DNA from 3 places in the Streptosporangium sp. NPDC023825 genome. Region 1 is predicted to be linked to each of the others. Evidence: predicted binding sites of a transcription regulator. Region 1 holds the regulator's gene; each other region holds the start of a gene.
What was found. Region 1 encodes LexA, which represses DNA repair genes until DNA is damaged. Its sites were predicted from a motif close to TCGAACANNTGTTCGA; they were not measured.
Positions count from the first base shown of each region.

Region 2: the regulator LexA is predicted to act here: its motif matches at 2,922-2,937, upstream of ruvC (crossover junction endodeoxyribonuclease RuvC).
Region 3: the regulator LexA is predicted to act here: its motif matches at 2,360-2,375, upstream of AB0G15_RS27730 (SAV_6107 family HEPN domain-containing protein).

Region 1 covers NZ_JBFAAE010000011.1:73,971-79,230, reverse strand. Annotated here, with positions in the region: gene AB0G15_RS13060 (vitamin B12-dependent ribonucleotide reductase) at 1-514, opposite strand, end outside; gene nrdR (transcriptional regulator NrdR) at 599-1,060, opposite strand; gene AB0G15_RS13050 (LysM peptidoglycan-binding domain-containing protein) at 1,503-1,769, opposite strand; gene lexA (transcriptional repressor LexA) at 2,578-3,288, shown strand; gene leuS (leucine--tRNA ligase) at 3,538-5,260, opposite strand, start outside.
Region 2 covers NZ_JBFAAE010000048.1:15,823-21,082, forward strand. Annotated here, with positions in the region: gene pdxT (pyridoxal 5'-phosphate synthase glutaminase subunit PdxT) at 151-741, shown strand; gene AB0G15_RS31275 (YebC/PmpR family DNA-binding transcriptional regulator) at 745-1,497, shown strand; gene AB0G15_RS31280 (cation:proton antiporter) at 1,571-2,854, shown strand; gene ruvC (crossover junction endodeoxyribonuclease RuvC) at 2,970-3,554, shown strand; gene ruvA (Holliday junction branch migration protein RuvA) at 3,551-4,171, shown strand; gene ruvB (Holliday junction branch migration DNA helicase RuvB) at 4,280-5,260, shown strand, end outside.
Region 3 covers NZ_JBFAAE010000037.1:50,683-55,942, reverse strand. Annotated here, with positions in the region: gene AB0G15_RS27740 (transcriptional regulator) at 1-53, shown strand, start outside; gene AB0G15_RS27735 (PP2C family protein-serine/threonine phosphatase) at 271-1,404, shown strand; gene AB0G15_RS27730 (SAV_6107 family HEPN domain-containing protein) at 1,663-2,112, opposite strand; gene AB0G15_RS27725 (L,D-transpeptidase family protein) at 2,518-3,321, opposite strand; gene AB0G15_RS27720 (YbaK/EbsC family protein) at 3,441-3,917, shown strand; gene AB0G15_RS27715 (GNAT family N-acetyltransferase) at 4,012-4,560, shown strand; gene metF (methylenetetrahydrofolate reductase [NAD(P)H]) at 4,760-5,260, opposite strand, start outside.

The sequences.
Region 1 (5,260 bases):
ACCAGTCGAGGATCGACTCCATCTGGTCGTCGACGGCCAGGATGAAGCAGGCGCTGACCTGCTGCGGCGACGCGGTGCCGACGTTGAACCAGACGGGCGAGTTGAAGCTGAAGACCTGGTTGACCAGGGCGTGCTTGAGCTCGTGGTCGAAGATCTCGGCGTCCTCGTCGGTGGCGAAGTAGCCGTGCTCGACCGCCGTACGCGTGTAGACGCCCACCACCCGGTCGACCAGCTGCTTGAGGCTCCACTCCCGCTGCGGGGTGCCGACCGCGCCGCGGAAGTACTTGGTGGTCACGATGTTGGCGGCGTTGACCGACCACGACTGGGGGAACTCGACGCCGCGCTGCTCGAAGTTGACCGAGCCGTCGCGCCAGTTGGTCATGACGACGTCACGGCGCTCCCAGGTCAGCTCGTCATAGGGATGCACGCCTGGCGTGGTGAAGATGCGCTTCATCTTCAGGCCCTTACGCGGCCTCTTGCCCCCACGTGTCACCGCGCCGACAGTCTCCGTCATGACTTCCCCCTCCTGGGGCTCCGTAGAACCCTCGAATCGGACCACACCAACGCGCCGCCTCACCCCCGGCGCCCGGGGTCTGCATCAGTCCTGCTCGGTGGAGCGCTCCGCCCGGAGCCGCTCGATCTCCGCCTCGAAGTCGGCCAGGGTCTCGAACCCCCGGTAGACGGAGGCGAACCGCAGGTACGCCACCTCGTCCAGCTCTCGGAGCGGGCCCAGGATGGCCAGCCCGACCTCGTGGGCCGCGATCTCGGCGCACCCGGTGGCCCGGATGCTCTCCTCGACCCGCTGGCCCAGCTGCGCCAGGGAGTCCTCGCTGACGGACCGTCCCTGGCACGCCCGCCGGACTCCGGCGATCACCTTGTCCCTGAAGAACGGCTCCGTCACACCGCTGCGCTTGCTCACCATGAGCAGGACGGTCTCCTGCGTGGTGAACCTGCGCCCGCATTCGGAGCACGTGCGCCTGCGGCGGATGGCCCCACCGTCCTCGGTGGCCCGGCTGTCGATGACTCGCGTGTCCAGATGGCGACAGAACGGACAATGCACGTGTGTCGCCTCCCTGACTACCGAAGCGGCCGACCCATTTCACCTACCCACCACGCGCACGCACAGACGCTCGCGCACACACCTTCGAATAGTCGAGGTGCGGTAATGGAAACACAATCTGTGGTGAAGGGTTGCGATGCAGCCACTAGATGTTGTGGTCCAACCGTAGAAGTGCGCGACCATGAACGCAAGTTGAAACGACCTTGCGGGACGAAGTCGCTGATCAGCCGTCACATCGCGGCGTGTCGCCACCTGGGCGGGACCCCTCCCGTCCCGGGCACCGCTTCCCTCACACGCGCCCCGGGCGACCTGTCAGGCGAGGGCACTCCGGACCCCCTCCCCCGCCCGCCGACCGCCCTCCCGGACCCCTCCCCCGCGTACGCCACCGCCCCTCCCCCGTCTCAGGGGACAGCCCATCTCAGGGGGCAGGCCCTCCCGGGCCTCAGCGGACGAGGCCCTCGGGGAGGTAGAGCCGGGTCCCCGGCCGGACCGCGGAGCCGGACAGCCCGTTGAGGTCCATGACACGGCGGACCGTCGGGCCGGTGTCGGCCTCCTCCGTCAACGCGTCCGCGATCTCCCACAGCGTGTCGCCCGCGTGCACCGTGATCCGGGGAAGGCCCTCGAGGTCCGGCCGCCCGCCCGCCGAGGCCATGTCGATGCGCCCGCCGATCCAGAGCACCCCCAGGGTGAGGAGCGCGAGCACCGCCACCGCCACGATCCTTCCACGCCTGGTGAGCCGGAGTGGCCGCCGGACGGGCGCCGGCCGGGCGACCCCGGGACGGCGGGCCCGCGCCGCGGACGCCACCGCCGGGCCCGGCGCCCTTCCCGGCCCGGATCCGCCCCCGAGCCCCCGCTCCGGCTCATGGCCAGGCCTCCGCCCCGGCTCGCGACCGGGTCGCCGTCTCCGCTCACGTCCGGACGGCCGCCCGGGCTCGCGACCGGGCCCCTGCCTGGATTCGCTCCCGGGCAGCCGCTCGGACCGCTGTCCGGACCGCTGCCCGGGCACCCGCTCGGACCCCTGTCCGGACCTTCGCCCCGACCCACGGCCGGTACGCGGTCCCGGCAGTGGTCCGGACAGGGGTCCCGGCAGGGGTCCCGACACCGGATCCGGCACCGGCCCCCGTCCGGATCCCGGCCCGGCCCCCGCCCCGGACCTCCGCGCGGACTCCGGCCCCGGCTCCGACCCCGACTCCGGCTCCGGTCGCGGGGGCGGCACGAGCCGCAGGCGCGGCGCCTCCGGTGATCGCCGCGCCGCCCGGGATGCCGGCGCGGTCCTGGATCGCGGTGTCGTCGTGGTCGGTTTCATGGTGACCCCCATCCCCTCGACCTGGCCGAACACATGTCGAAGAAAGATCGGCGAATCGAACACGATGTCGATCGAACTCCCGTACGATGTTGTACACCACGGCGTCGCCGATTTCGAGGACATTCGAACAATTGTTTGAATATGATCTTCGGCCGAGGTATGGTCGCTGTGTGCGACGTGTTAAATACAGACCGGGAGGCGAGGAGTTCGTATGAGCCAGCACAACGAGAACGGTTCGGCCGCCAGCGACCTGGCGGTGCGAAGGCGTGACTCCCTTGGCCTCACCCCCAGGCAGCGGAAGATCCTTGAGGTGATCCGCGATTCCGTGCAGCAGCGCGGCTACCCGCCGTCCATGCGGGAGATCGGTGAGGCGGTGCAGCTCACCAGCACCTCCAGCGTGTCGCACCAGCTGACGGCGTTGCAGCGCAAGGGCTACCTGCGGCGTGATCCGCACCGCCCCCGCGCCCTGGAGGTCCGCCTTCCCGGCGAGCCCGTGTTGTGGGTGGATCCCGACTCCGGCGAGGACGAGGCCCCGGTCAGCCGCCCGACCGCCGCCTACGTTCCCCTGGTAGGCCGGATCGCCGCCGGTGGTCCCATACTCGCCGAGGAGAGCATCGAGGACGTCTTCGCCCTGCCCAAGCAGCTTGTCGGCGAGGGCACCCTCTTCCTCCTCCAGGTGACCGGTGACTCGATGATCGAGGCCGCCATCGCCAACGGTGACTGGGTGGTCGTACGCCAGCAGCCGGTCGCCGACAACGGCGACGTGGTCGCGGCGATGATCGACGGCGAGGCCACGGTCAAGACCTTCAAGCGCAGAGACGGCCATGTCTGGCTGGTCCCGCACAACCCCAACTACGACCCGATCCCGGGTGACGAGGCCACCGTGCTCGGCAAGGTCGTCGCGGTCCTCCGCAAGCTCTGACACGAGCGTTCCGGGCGAGCTCCGGACCGTTCTGCTCCGCGCCCGCTGAGTTCCTCTCCTCGCTGGGTTCCTCTCCGCGCGGGGCTCTTCTCCGCGCCCGCTGAGCGAGGTTCGAAACACGCCGTTCCGACGCGAGTTCCGCACCACGCGCCTCCGGGCGACGCGCCGCAGGACGCGCGACATGCCGGATGGGTGGTGTCCCGATATCGGGACACCACCCATCCGGCATTTTCAGGGCCTTTCCGCTGCCTACGGGACGATGTTGACCAGCTTGGGCGCGCGGACGATCACCTTTCGCGGCGCCCCGGACAGGAAGGACCGGACCTTCTCCGACTCCAGGGCCAGCGCCTCCAGGTCCGCCTCGGAGATCTCCGGGGAGACCTCCAGCCGGTCGCGCACCTTGCCCGCGACCTGGACGACACAGGTGACCGACTCCTGGACCAGCAGCGCCGGGTCGGCGACCGGCCAGCCCGCGGTGGCGACCGAGGCGGAGTGTCCCAGCCGCTCCCAGCCCTCCTCCGCCGCGTACGGCGCGACCAGGGACAGCATGACCGCCAGGGTCTCGGCGGCCTCCCTGACCGCCGGGTCGGCGGCGCCGGGCCCGGAGTCGATGGCCTTGCGGGCCGCGCTCGTCAGCTCCATCATGCGGGCCACCGCGACGTTGAAGCGGTGGGAGTCGACCAGCCTGGTGACCTCGTCGATGGTGTGGTGGACGACCTTGCGCAGGCTCGGATCTCCGGCCGTGACGTCGACGCCGGGCGCGGAGGCCGCGCCGGCCTCGGCCATGACGCGGAACGCGCGGGCCAGGAACTTCTGCGACGCCGCCGGGGAGACGTCGGCCCAGTCGATGTCCTCCTCGGGCGGTCCGGCGAAGACGACGGTCAGCCTGACCGCGTCGACACCGTAGGCGTCGATCTGCCGGCCCAGGTCGACGCCGTTGCCCAGCGACTTGGACATCGCCTTGCCCTGGTTGATGACCTGCCCCTGGTTCAGCAGGCGGGTGAAGGGCTCGACGAAGTCGACCATCCCCATGTCGTGCAGGACCTTGGTGAAGAACCTGGAGTACAGCAGGTGCAGCACGGCGTGCTCGACGCCGCCGACGTACTGGTCGATCGGGCCCCACCTGCGGACGCGCTCGACGTCGAACGGGCCGTCCTCGTACGCCGGGTCGACGTAGCGCAGGAAGTACCACGAGGAGTCGACGAAGGTGTCCATCGTGTCGGTGTCGCGCCTGGCCGGGCCGCCGCACTTGGGACAGGAGACGTTCACCCAGTCCTCGGCCGAGGCCAGCGGGGAGACGCCCTTGGGCGCCAGGGCCTCGCCGCGCATGTCGGGCAGGGTGACGGGCAGCTGGTCGTCGGGGACGGGGACCTCGCCGCAGTCGGCGCAGTGGATGATCGGGATCGGGCAGCCCCAGAAGCGCTGGCGGGACAGCAGCCAGTCGCGCAGCCGGAAGTTGACCGTGAACCGTCCGGTGCCCCGCTCGCCCAGCACCTCGATGATCTTCCGGATCGCCTCGGCCTTGGCCAGGCCGTCCAGCGGGCCGGAGTTGACCATCGCGCCGTCACCGGAGGTGGCGACGCCGGTCTCGCCCGGATCGGCCAGGCCGGTGTGCACGACCACACGTACCGGCAGGCCGAAGGCGCGGGCGAAGTCCAGGTCGCGCTGGTCGTGCGCGGGCACGGCCATGATGGCGCCGTGGCCGTAGTCGGACAGCACGTAGTCGGCCGCCCAGACCGGCATGCGCTCGCCGCTGACCGGGTTGATCGCGTACCGGCCCAGGAAGACGCCGGTCTTCTCCTTCTCGGTGGACAGCCGGTCAATGTCCGACAGTTTCGACACGCTGGTCCGGTACGCCTCGAACGCCTCGCGCCGGTCGTCGGTGACGATCTCCTCGGCCAGCGGCGCGTCCGGGGCGACCACGAAGAAGGTGGCGCCGTACAGGGTGTCGGGGCGGGTGGTGTAGACGGTG
Region 2 (5,260 bases), on a different contig from region 1:
ACCCGGGTCTTTCCCGGGAAGAACGGCGGCGCCCGGAACGCCGTCACGGCCCGGATTCCCGCGCCGGGCCGGAGCGTGAACCGGTTTGGGGCCGCAGGAGCGGTGGCCATACGCTGAAGGGGCATCTCACCCGGACGGGAAGGACCACCGGTGACCATCGTCCCCACGATCGGCGTCTTCGCGCTGCAAGGAGACGTGCGCGAGCACGTGCGCTCCCTGGAGGCGGTGGGCGCCAGAGCGGTCACCGTACGGCGTCCCCGTGAGCTGGAGGCGGTCGACGGCCTCGTCATCCCCGGCGGCGAGTCCACCACGATGTGGAAGCTCGCCGAGACCTTCGAGCTGCTCGAACCGCTCCGCATGCGGATCAAGGCCGGCATGCCCGCCTACGGCTCCTGCGCCGGAATGATCATGCTGGCCGACCGGATCGAGGGCGGGATCGAAGGTCAGCAGACGATCGGCGGCATCGACATGGTCGTCCGCCGCAACGCCTTCGGCCGCCAGGTCGACTCCTTCGAGGCCGACGTCGACTTCGCCGGCCGCGGCGGCATGCGGGCCGTCTTCATCCGCGCGCCCTGGGTGGAATCCGTGGGTTCGGGGGTCGAAGTGCTGGCGCTGGCCGAACCTGGGGATAGGATCGTCGCGGTCCGCCAAGGACCGCTGCTCGCCACGTCCTTCCACCCGGAACTTACCGGGGATGTCGGTGTGCATTCATATTTCGCTGAGATGGTGAGGGAGCTCTAGGCGATGTCCGGCCACTCCAAATGGGCGACGACGAAGCACAAGAAGGCCGCGCTCGACTCCAAGCGCGGCAAGCTGTTCGCCAAGCTCATCAAGAACATCGAGGTCGCGGCCCGGACCGGCGGACCCGATCCGGACGGCAACCCGACGCTGTACGACGCCATCACCAAGGCGCGCAAGAGCTCGGTCCCGATCGACAACATCGAGCGTGCCCGTAAGCGCGGCGGCGGCCTGGAGGCCGGCGGCGCCGACTGGCAGACCATCATGTACGAGGGTTACGCCCCCGGCGGCGTCGCGGTGCTGATCGAGTGCCTCACCGACAACCGCAACCGCGCCGCCTCCGAGGTCCGCGTCGCGCTGACCCGCAACGGCGGCTCGCTGGCCGACCCCGGCTCGGTGTCCTACATGTTCAACCGCAAGGGCGTCGTGCTCGTCCCCAAGGGTGAGCTGGCCGAGGACGACGTGCTGGTCGCGGTCCTCGACGCGGGCGCCGAGGAGGTCAACGACCTGGGCGACCAGTTCGAGGTCGTCTCCGAGGCCACCGACCTCGTCCCGGTCCGCAAGGCCCTGCAGGAGGCCGGGATCGACTACGACTCGGCCGAGTCCAGCTTCATGCCGACGATGAACGTCCCGCTGGACGAGGACGGCGCCCGCAAGGTCTTCAGGCTGATCGACGCCCTCGAGGACAGCGACGACGTGCAGAACGTCTGGGCCAACTTCGACGTCTCCGACGAGGTCATGGAGAAGCTCGACGCGTAGCTCGGGCTGTTCGGTGTGATCTCGTGTGGTCTGCGAGGTTTGTCCGCGTGGTCGAGGGCATATCACGCGGACAATGGGCAATCCTGACCTGATTTTTGCCGTGGCGGGCGTCGCCGCGCTGCTCGCGGCCACGCTCCCGCGGCTCCTCAACCGCCGCCCCTTCTCGCTCCCCCTGGCCTGCCTGCTGGGCGGCCTCCTCCTCTACGCCCTGCCGCTGGAGCTGCCCGATCCCGATCCGGTGGCCCATCGGACGCTGGTCGAGCACGCCACCGAGATCTGCGTGCTGATCTCGCTCATGGGCGCCGGGCTGGCCATCAACCGGCCCTTCGGCCGGCGCGACTGGTCCTCGACCTGGCGCCTGCTGGGGTGGACGCTCCCGCTGACCGTCCTGGCCGTGGCCGCCGCCGCGTACGGCCTGCTCGGCTGGCCCCTGGCCGCGGCGCTGCTGCTGGGCGCGGTGCTCGCGCCGACCGACCCGGTGCTCGCCTCCGACGTGCAGGTCGGTGAGCCCGTCGACTCGGAGAAGGCCGACGACGAGGTCCGCTTCACCCTCACCTCCGAGGCGGGCCTCAACGACGGCCTGGCCTTCCCCCTGGTGTACGCGGCGATCACGCTGGCCGTTGCCGGGGGTGTCGGCTGGATCGCCGAGTGGACGCTGGTGGACCTGCTCTACCGGTGCGCCGCGGGCGTGGTGTGCGGCCTGCTGATCGGCAAGGGGCTGGGGCGGCTGTTCTTCCGCGCCCAGAAGTCCGACCTGCGGCTGGCCGAGCACCGCGACGGCTTCGTGGCGCTGGCCGCGACGTTCCTGGCCTACGGCCTCACCGAGCTGGTGCACGGCTACGGCTTCATCGCGGTGTTCGTGACCGCCTGCACCATCAGGGCGGCCGAGCGCAGCCACGGCTACAACGGGGTGCTGCACGGCTTCATAGAGCAGATCGAGCGGCTGTTCACCGCCTGGCTGATCGTGCTGCTCGGCGGCTTCGTCGCGATGGGCGGCCTGTCCGCGCTCACCTGGCAGGGCGCCGCGGTCGGCCTCCTGCTGCTGCTGGTCATCCGGCCGCTGGCCGGCTGGCTCGCCGAGCTGGGCGGCAGGGCCGGGCCGCGCGAGCGCGTCGCGACGGCGTTCTTCGGCATCCGCGGCATCGGCTCGCTGTTCTATCTCGCCTACGCCCTCGGCCAGGCCGACTTCGGCGTGCCCGCCGAGGAACTCTGGGCCGTGGTCGCCTTCACCGTGCTGGCCTCCCTGGTGATCCACGGCATCTCGGCCTCGCCGGTGATGAACCGCCTGGACCGGCTGCGCGACAGGAAGAGCGACGAGGACGACGAGGAGGCGGAACCCGCCGCCCAGCACCTGTGAGCCCGGCCCCCGCGGCGGGCCGGGGAAGAGCCGTGCGCGGGCCGCTCCCACGCGGTAGAGTCTGCCACCGAACAGGTGTTCGGCGAGCGGAGGCGTGTCGGTGCGGTTGCCCGAGTTGCGGGTGATGGGGGTCGATCCCGGGCTTACCCGATGCGGGCTCGGCGCCGTCGAGGGGCGGCCCGGCGCGCCGCTGAGCCTGGTCAAGGTCGGGGTCGTCCGCACCCCCGCCGACGACGAGATCGGCGCCCGGCTGGTGGCGATCGAGGCGGGCATCGAGCGGTGGCTCGACGAGGTCCGGCCCGACGCGGTGGCCGTGGAGCGGGTCTTCGCCCAGCACAACCTCAGGACCGTGATGGGCACCGCGCAGGCCTCCGCCGTGGCGATCCTGTGCGCGTCCCGCAGGGGCCTGCCGGTCGCGCTGCACACGCCGTCCGAGGTCAAGGCCGCCATCACCGGCAGCGGCACGGCAGACAAGCAGCAGGTCGGCACGATGGTGACCCGCCTGCTGCGGCTGGACGCCATGCCCAAGCCCGCCGACGCCGCCGACGCGCTCGCCCTCGCGATCTGCCACGTGTGGCGGGGCGGGGCCCAGAGCAGGCTGGCCGAGGCCGCCGCGAAGGCGGCGAGCGCCACCACCACCCCCGCCGCCTACTTCCGAGGCCGTGGCAGGGCCGGACACCCGAGAGGAACCGCGAAGTGATCGCCTCGGTGCGAGGGCAGGTGACCGCGATCGCCGCCGACGGCGCGGTCGTCGAGGTCGGCGGGGTAGGAGTCCTGGTGCACTGCACGCCGGGCACGCTGGCGACGCTCAGGACGGGCGAGGAGGCCAGGCTCGCCACCTCGCTGGTGGTCCGCGAGGAGTCGCTCACCCTGTTCGGCTTCGTCACCGACGACGAGCGCGGCATCTTCGAGATGCTGCAGACGGCGAGCGGGGTCGGTCCCAAGGTCGCCCTGGCGATGCTGGCCGTGCACACCCCCAACGCGCTCCGGGTGGCGGTGGCCTCCGCCGACGTCAAGGCGCTGACCAGGGTCCCCGGGGTGGGCCCGAAGGGTGCCCAGCGGATCATCGTCGACCTCAAGAACAAGCTCGGCACGCCGGAGGAGGCCGTCAACGCCGCCCTCGACGGCCGCGTCGCCGCGCCCGCCTGGCGCGCCCAGGTCCACTCCGGGCTGGTCGGCCTGGGCTACTCGGGGCGGGACGCCGACGAGGCGGTCGCCGTCGTCGAGCCGCAGGCCGACGCCGAGCTGGCCGAGGGCCGCACCCCGCAGGTGGCGGCCCTGCTCAAGGCCGCGCTCCGCGCGCTGAGCGTGCGATGAGGGACGGGCGCGCCGTACGGGACGTGTGCCGCGAGACGGTGGGCGGGGCCGCGCGGTCCCCGGAGGGCTCCGGCGGTTCCGCCGTACGGCGAGAGGGGGAGGGGCGGCGTGGGTTCCGACCGTGATCTGGTGTCGCCGGACGCCGAGGGCGACGAGAGATACATCGAGGCGGCGCTGCGGCCCAAGCGGCTGGAGGAGTTCATCGGCCAGACGCGGGTGCGCGAGCAGCTGTCGCTGGTGCTGCAGAGCGCGCTGCGGCGCAACCGGCCGCCGGACCACGTGCTGATGAGCGGCGGACCCGGGCTGGGCAAGACGACCCTCTCCATGATCATCGCGACCGAGCTCTCCGTGCCCCTCCGGATCACCTCGGGGCCCGCGCTGGAGCGGGCCGGCGACCTCGCGGCGATCCTGTCGACCCTCTCCGAGGGCGAGGTCCTGTTCATCGACGAGATCCACCGGATGGCCAGGCCCGCCGAGGAGATGCTCTACCTCGCGATGGAGGACTTCCGCGTCGACATCGTGGTGGGCAAGGGGCCGGGGGCGACCGCGATCCCGCTGGAGATCGCCCCGTTCACCCTGGTCGGCGCCACCACCCGGGCCGGCATGCTCCCCGCGCCGCTGCGCGACCGCTTCGGTTTCGTCGCGCACATGGACTTCTACGGGGTCGCCGAGCTGGAGGAGGTGCTGCACCGCTCCTCCCGCCTGCTGGGCGTCACGCTCCCCGGCGACGCCGCCCGCGAGATCGCCGGCCGCTCCCGGGGCACCCCCCGCATCGCCAACCGGCTGCTGCGCCGGGTCCGCGACTTCGCCGAGGTGCGCGCCGAGGGCGTCGTCACCAGGGATGTCGCCTCCGCCGCGCTCAACCTCTACGAGGTCGACGCCGAGGGGCTCGACCGGCTCGACCGGGCGGTGCTCGGGGCGCTGCTGCGCAAGTTCGGCGGCGGGCCGGTGGGACTGTCGACGCTGGCGGTCGCGGTGGGGGAGGAGCCGGAGACGGTCGAGGTGGTCGCCGAGCCGTTCCTGGTGCGGCAGGGACTGCTGGCCCGCACCCCCCGTGGCCGGGTGGCGACCGCTGCGGCCTGGACCCAC
Region 3 (5,260 bases), on a different contig from region 1:
TCAGCTGGGGTGTCCTGGACCCGGAGGCGCGCCGAGCCGTCGAGTCCTTCTGACGACCCCTGACCGGTCGTGGGTGCGCCGGAACCGGCGTGCCCACCCCGCAGAGATTCCCGCTCTCAGCAGAACGTGCCCTTCGTCCCGCCCCGGGCTGACCGCCACTGTGGTAGGAAAAGGCAAACATGCGTTTAGCGAGATGTGGTGGACATGGCCTCGGGAGATGATCGGCTCGATCACTCTCGATCACGCCGGAAAAACCGTCTCCGCGCCGTCATGACGTCGCTGGGGTCGACCAAGACGCGTGCGTTCCTGCGGCTGCTGACCTCGATAGGCACCACCAAGACCCAGGACACCCTGAAACTCCTGCCGTTCGTCGTCATGGCCGTGGTGGCCCTGATCGACTTCGGCTCGGGCCCCACGTCCGGCCTCCTGCCGCTGCTGGCCCTCGGCCCGGCCTTCGCCAGCGTGGCCTGCGGCCTGGCCCGCACCACGGTGGTCGGCGTCGTCGCCCTGGTGCTGTGCCTCGCGCTCGGCGCCTACAACGACATCCTCTGGATGCCCCGCACCGACATCACCCTCATCGCCATCCTCGGCGTCACCATGGCCAGCGTGCTGGCCAGCGCCGGGCGGCTGCGCCACGAACACCAGCTCGCCGACGTGCGCTCGGTGGCCGAGGCCGCCCAGCGGGTGCTGCTGCGCCCGGTGCCCCGCCGCGCGGGACCGGGCATCGGCGTGGCCGTCTCGTACACCTCCGCCACGGCGGAGGCCAGGATCGGCGGCGACCTGTACGAGGTCGTCACCACCCCGCACGGGGTGCGGATCATCGTGGGGGACGTCCAGGGCAAGGGCCTGGAGGCCGTGGAGACGGCCGCCGTGGTGCTCGGGGCCTTCCGGGAGGCGGCCCACGACGAGAGGACGCTCCAGGGCGTCGTGGCGCGTCTGGAGAACGCCCTGACCCGCGAACTGTCCGGCGAGCAGTTCGTGACCGCCGTGCTGGCCGAGATCAGCGGCGGTTCCACCATCACCGTCATCAACTGCGGCCATCCGGCGCCCATGGTGCTCGACGCCGAGGGCGGGATCTGGTTCGCCGACCCGCCGGACGAGGCGCTCCCGCTGGGCATGAGCGCCCTCAAGGCCAGCGAGCCGCAGCCGCACCACATCCCGTTCGAGCCGGGCGACCAGGTGCTCTTCTACACCGACGGGGTCATCGAGGCGCGCGACGGGGTCGGCGAGTTCTACCCGCTGCTGGAGCGGGCGCACCTGCTGGACGGCGACGACCCTCAGGGCTCGCTGGACGCCCTCCGCGCCGACCTGCTCGACCACGTGGGCAGGCCTCTGAGCGACGACGCCGCCATGCTCCTGCTACGTCACCGCGCCGCCCGCCAGAACTCCACGACGGCGGCGTGAGAACGGACGAAGCGAGGACGGCCCGGGGGCGGCCCAGGACGGGCGGGCGGCACGGCGGGGACAGGCGGCACGACGGAGACGGCACGACGGACGGGCGGCACGACGGACGGGCGGCACGAAAAACGTCCCCGTACGTCCTCGTGCCGTCCGGGGGGACCGGCGGGCACGAGGACGTACGGGGACGGCGCCGGTGAGCCCGGGCGGTGACCCCGGGTGGGAGGCCGCTCCGGCTCCAACCGGCTAGGGAGACCCGGGGCTCTAACCGGCCAGGGGGACCCGGCCGGGGAGCATGGGCTGGCTCGGCACGCCGAGCAGCTTCTCCACGGCGGTGACGAAACGCTCCGCCTCGGAGATGAGCTCCTCGGCGTCCCGCGAGGACACCGTGCGGGTCAGGCCCGCCTCGGCGGCGGCCCGCTTGGCCGCGCTCGTCTCGAAGTAGGGTGCCCACTCGGCGAGGCGGGGCTCGGCCTCGGGCAGCATTTCCCAGGCGCTGCGCAGCCTGCGCCTCCTGCGGCCCTCCATGGGACGGGGACGGGCCGCCAGGACGGCAGCGGCCGCCCTGAGCGCGGCGAGATGGGCCGCGACGTAACGCGCGGCGGAAGTCCGGGCGGCGGCGGCCTCTTCGAGGCAGTCGCGCGCGTCTGAAAGGTGTGCCCGCACCGTGGGGGACAACCGGGGCCCACCGGAATCGCCGAGCCGAGGGGTCATAGTGCTTCAGCCTCCTTGGTCGCGAGCGGCTCCGGCGTTTTCGCCGGCGGTATCACACTCGCAGACCCCACCGACAAATCCACCGGACGGCCGGACGAGGAGCTTCCCCTCTCCCCGCCCGTCCTGACCTGGCCCGATCGTCTCCGCCGACGACGTGGACCGGATCGGCCGCCCTTGGACACGAGCCGCGAGCGCCGTGTCATCACATCGAACATAAATTCGATCACTAATACTGTCAAGTAAAACGGCGAACAAAAGTTCGATCTTCGGATGTGTGAAGACACCTGCGGGCACGGAAGATCGGTGCGTGCGGGCACGCGAAAGGGCCCCGGGAGATCACCGTCTCCCGGGGCCCCGGTTCACGACCGGCGGGGCCACGCCCGCCGGACCGCCCGTTCCGCCGCCCTACCGGACGAACCTGCCCCGGACGTGCACCGGCACTCCCGTACCGAGCAGGCCGGGAAGGACCTCCGCCACGTGCATCGGCAGCCGTACGCAGCCGTGGGAGGCGGGCGCCAGCGGCACCGACAGCGCGCCGTGGAAGGCGATGCCCCCGTTGAAGAAGATCGGGTTGTAGAGCTGGCCCAGGTAGGACTTGTGCCAGCCGTCCCTGCGCCAGGTGGTCTTGTAGTCGCCCGTCGGCGTGCGGGCGTCACCGCAGAACCGCTGGGTCCTGCCCTCCCAGGTGGCCGTCTCGCAGTAGGAGATCCCGCTGCCGGAGGAGGTGTGGCTGACCAGCTTCACCACACCGCCGACGTAGAGGACCATCACCTGCTTGGCGAGGTTGACCTCCACCCGGGTCGGCTTCCCGTTGGGAACGAGCACCTTCGGCGCCACCGGGGCCTCCAGGGCGGCCCAGGTCCTGCGCGCCACGGTGCTGGTCGGCGTGACGCCGTTGACCTTCTGGAAGGCCCAGACCGCCGCCAGGGTCGCCCCGCCGTAGCGGCCGTCGATCCTGCCCGGCGCGTAGCCGAGCTCGGCCAGCCGGGTCTGGAGCACCTTCACCGTGGCGCCCTTCGCGCCGAGCTTGAGCGTCTTGCCCGGCGCGACGAACGGGCTCGCCCCCGTCGCCGTCACGGCTGTCACGGCCGGGACGGCCGAGGTCTGGGCCGCGGCGGCGCCCGCGAAAAGGGTGACGCCCGCGGAAGAGAGGAGCACGGCCCCCGCCGTCATCAGCGCGGCCACTCCCTGCCGCTGTCCAACCCCCACTTTCAATCAACTCCTCATATCACTGTGGATCAGGTCAAGGGACCATAGCGCACGGGTTCCCCGTGCAGGCCGCCGGTTATAAAGCGGCAATCAACGGTCAATCTGTTTAGAGTGGCCGCGTGCCAGAAAAGTTGCATCCGAACATCGAGAAGGTCGCCGCCGTCCTGCGCGAGCACGGCGTCCCCGGCGAGATCGTCGTCTTCGCGGAGGCCACCCCGACCGCCGCCACCGCGGCCGCGCAGCTCGGCTGCGAGGTCGGCGCCATCGCCAACAGCCTGATATTCGACGCCGACGGCGAGCCGCTCCTGGTGCTGACCAGCGGAGCCCACCGGGTCGACACCGACCTGATCGCCAGGACGGCGGGCGCGGCGAAGGTGCGGCGCGCCGACCCCGCCTTCGTGCGGGCGGCCACCGGTCAGGTCATCGGCGGCGTCGCCCCGATCGGCCACCCCGCGCCGGTCAGGACCCTGGTCGACACCTGGCTCGGCAAGCACGAGGTCGTCTGGGCCGCCGCCGGCCATCCGCACACCGTTTTCCCGACCTCCTTCGAGGAGCTCGTCCGCATCACCGGTGGGGTCCCCGTCGAGGTCGAATGACGACCTTCCACGGCGCTTGAGCGCCGCACCCACCAGGCGCGCACCCGCGTCCCGTGCCGACCCGCGCCACGTCCGCACTGCTAGGGTGCGACGCGTGATCGGACTGCGACGGATCGGACCCGACGAGTTCAGGCTCCGACTGGACGCGGTCCTCCACGTCTACACCGAGGCGATGGACCCGCCCGCCGACCAGATCGCCGGCCGCAGGCTCATCATGGGAAACCACGCCACCCATCCCGCCTTCACCTGCCTGTTCGCCGAGCTGGCCGACGGCACACCGGTGGGCATCGCCTACGGCTTCCACGGGGTTCCCGGCCAGTGGTGGCACGACGTGGTCAGGCGGGCCCTCGTGGAGAAACACGGCGAGGGCGGCGCCCGCGGCTGGCTGGGCGACGCGCTGGAGCTCGCCGAGATCCACGTCCACCCCGACTACCAGGGAAAGGGCATCGGCCGGGCGATGATCGCGGGCATGTGCGCGGGCCGCCTGGAGCGCACCGCCGTGCTGTCGACCCGCGACCAGCCCACCGCGGCCCGGCACCTCTACCGGAGCGTCGGCTTCGTGGACCTGCTCACGCAGTTCGTCTTCCCCGGCGGGCACGAGCGCTACGCGATCCTCGGGACCACCCTGCCGCTGGGCGGCTGAGCCACCGGCCGGAGCTCCGGATCCCCGACGGGACGCCGCCCTCCCGGGACGTCCCGCACCGGCGTGCCTCGTCCGGGGAACCGGCCGCCCGGCCAGGCGCGCCGGGCGGCTCCGCGGCGGGCCCCGCTGACCGGGCCCGGCCGGACAGGGACCGCCCACCGGCCGCCGCGCCCCCGGCGGGAGCGGGGATGCGACGGCGTCAGACCGGCAGCGGGGCGGCCTTCGACGTGTGGTCGAGGGCCTGGAAGACCTCGCGGGTCGCGCTGGAGCGGTTGAAGGTGATGAAGTGGATGCCGGGCGCCCCCTCGTCGAGCAGGGTCTGGCAGAGCTCGGCCGCGTGCTCGATGCCGAGGCTGCGCACGGCGGCCGGATCGTCGGCGACGGCCGCGAACCTCTCGGCCACCTCCGGCGGGAACGGCGCGCCGGAGAGCTGCTCGGACCTGGCGATGGTGCTCATCTGCGTGACGGGCATGATCCCGGGGATGATCGGCGTGTCACAGCCGCTGGCCGCCACCCGGTCGCGCAGCCGCAGGTAGTCCTCGGCGCGGAAGAACATCTGGGTGATCGCGTAGTCGGCGCCCGCCCGGCACTTGCGCACGAAGTACTCGGTGTCGGACTCGATCGAACTCGACCTGGGGTGCTTGTACGGGAAGGCGGCCACGCCCACGCAGAAGTCGCCGGACTGGCGGATGAGCCGGAC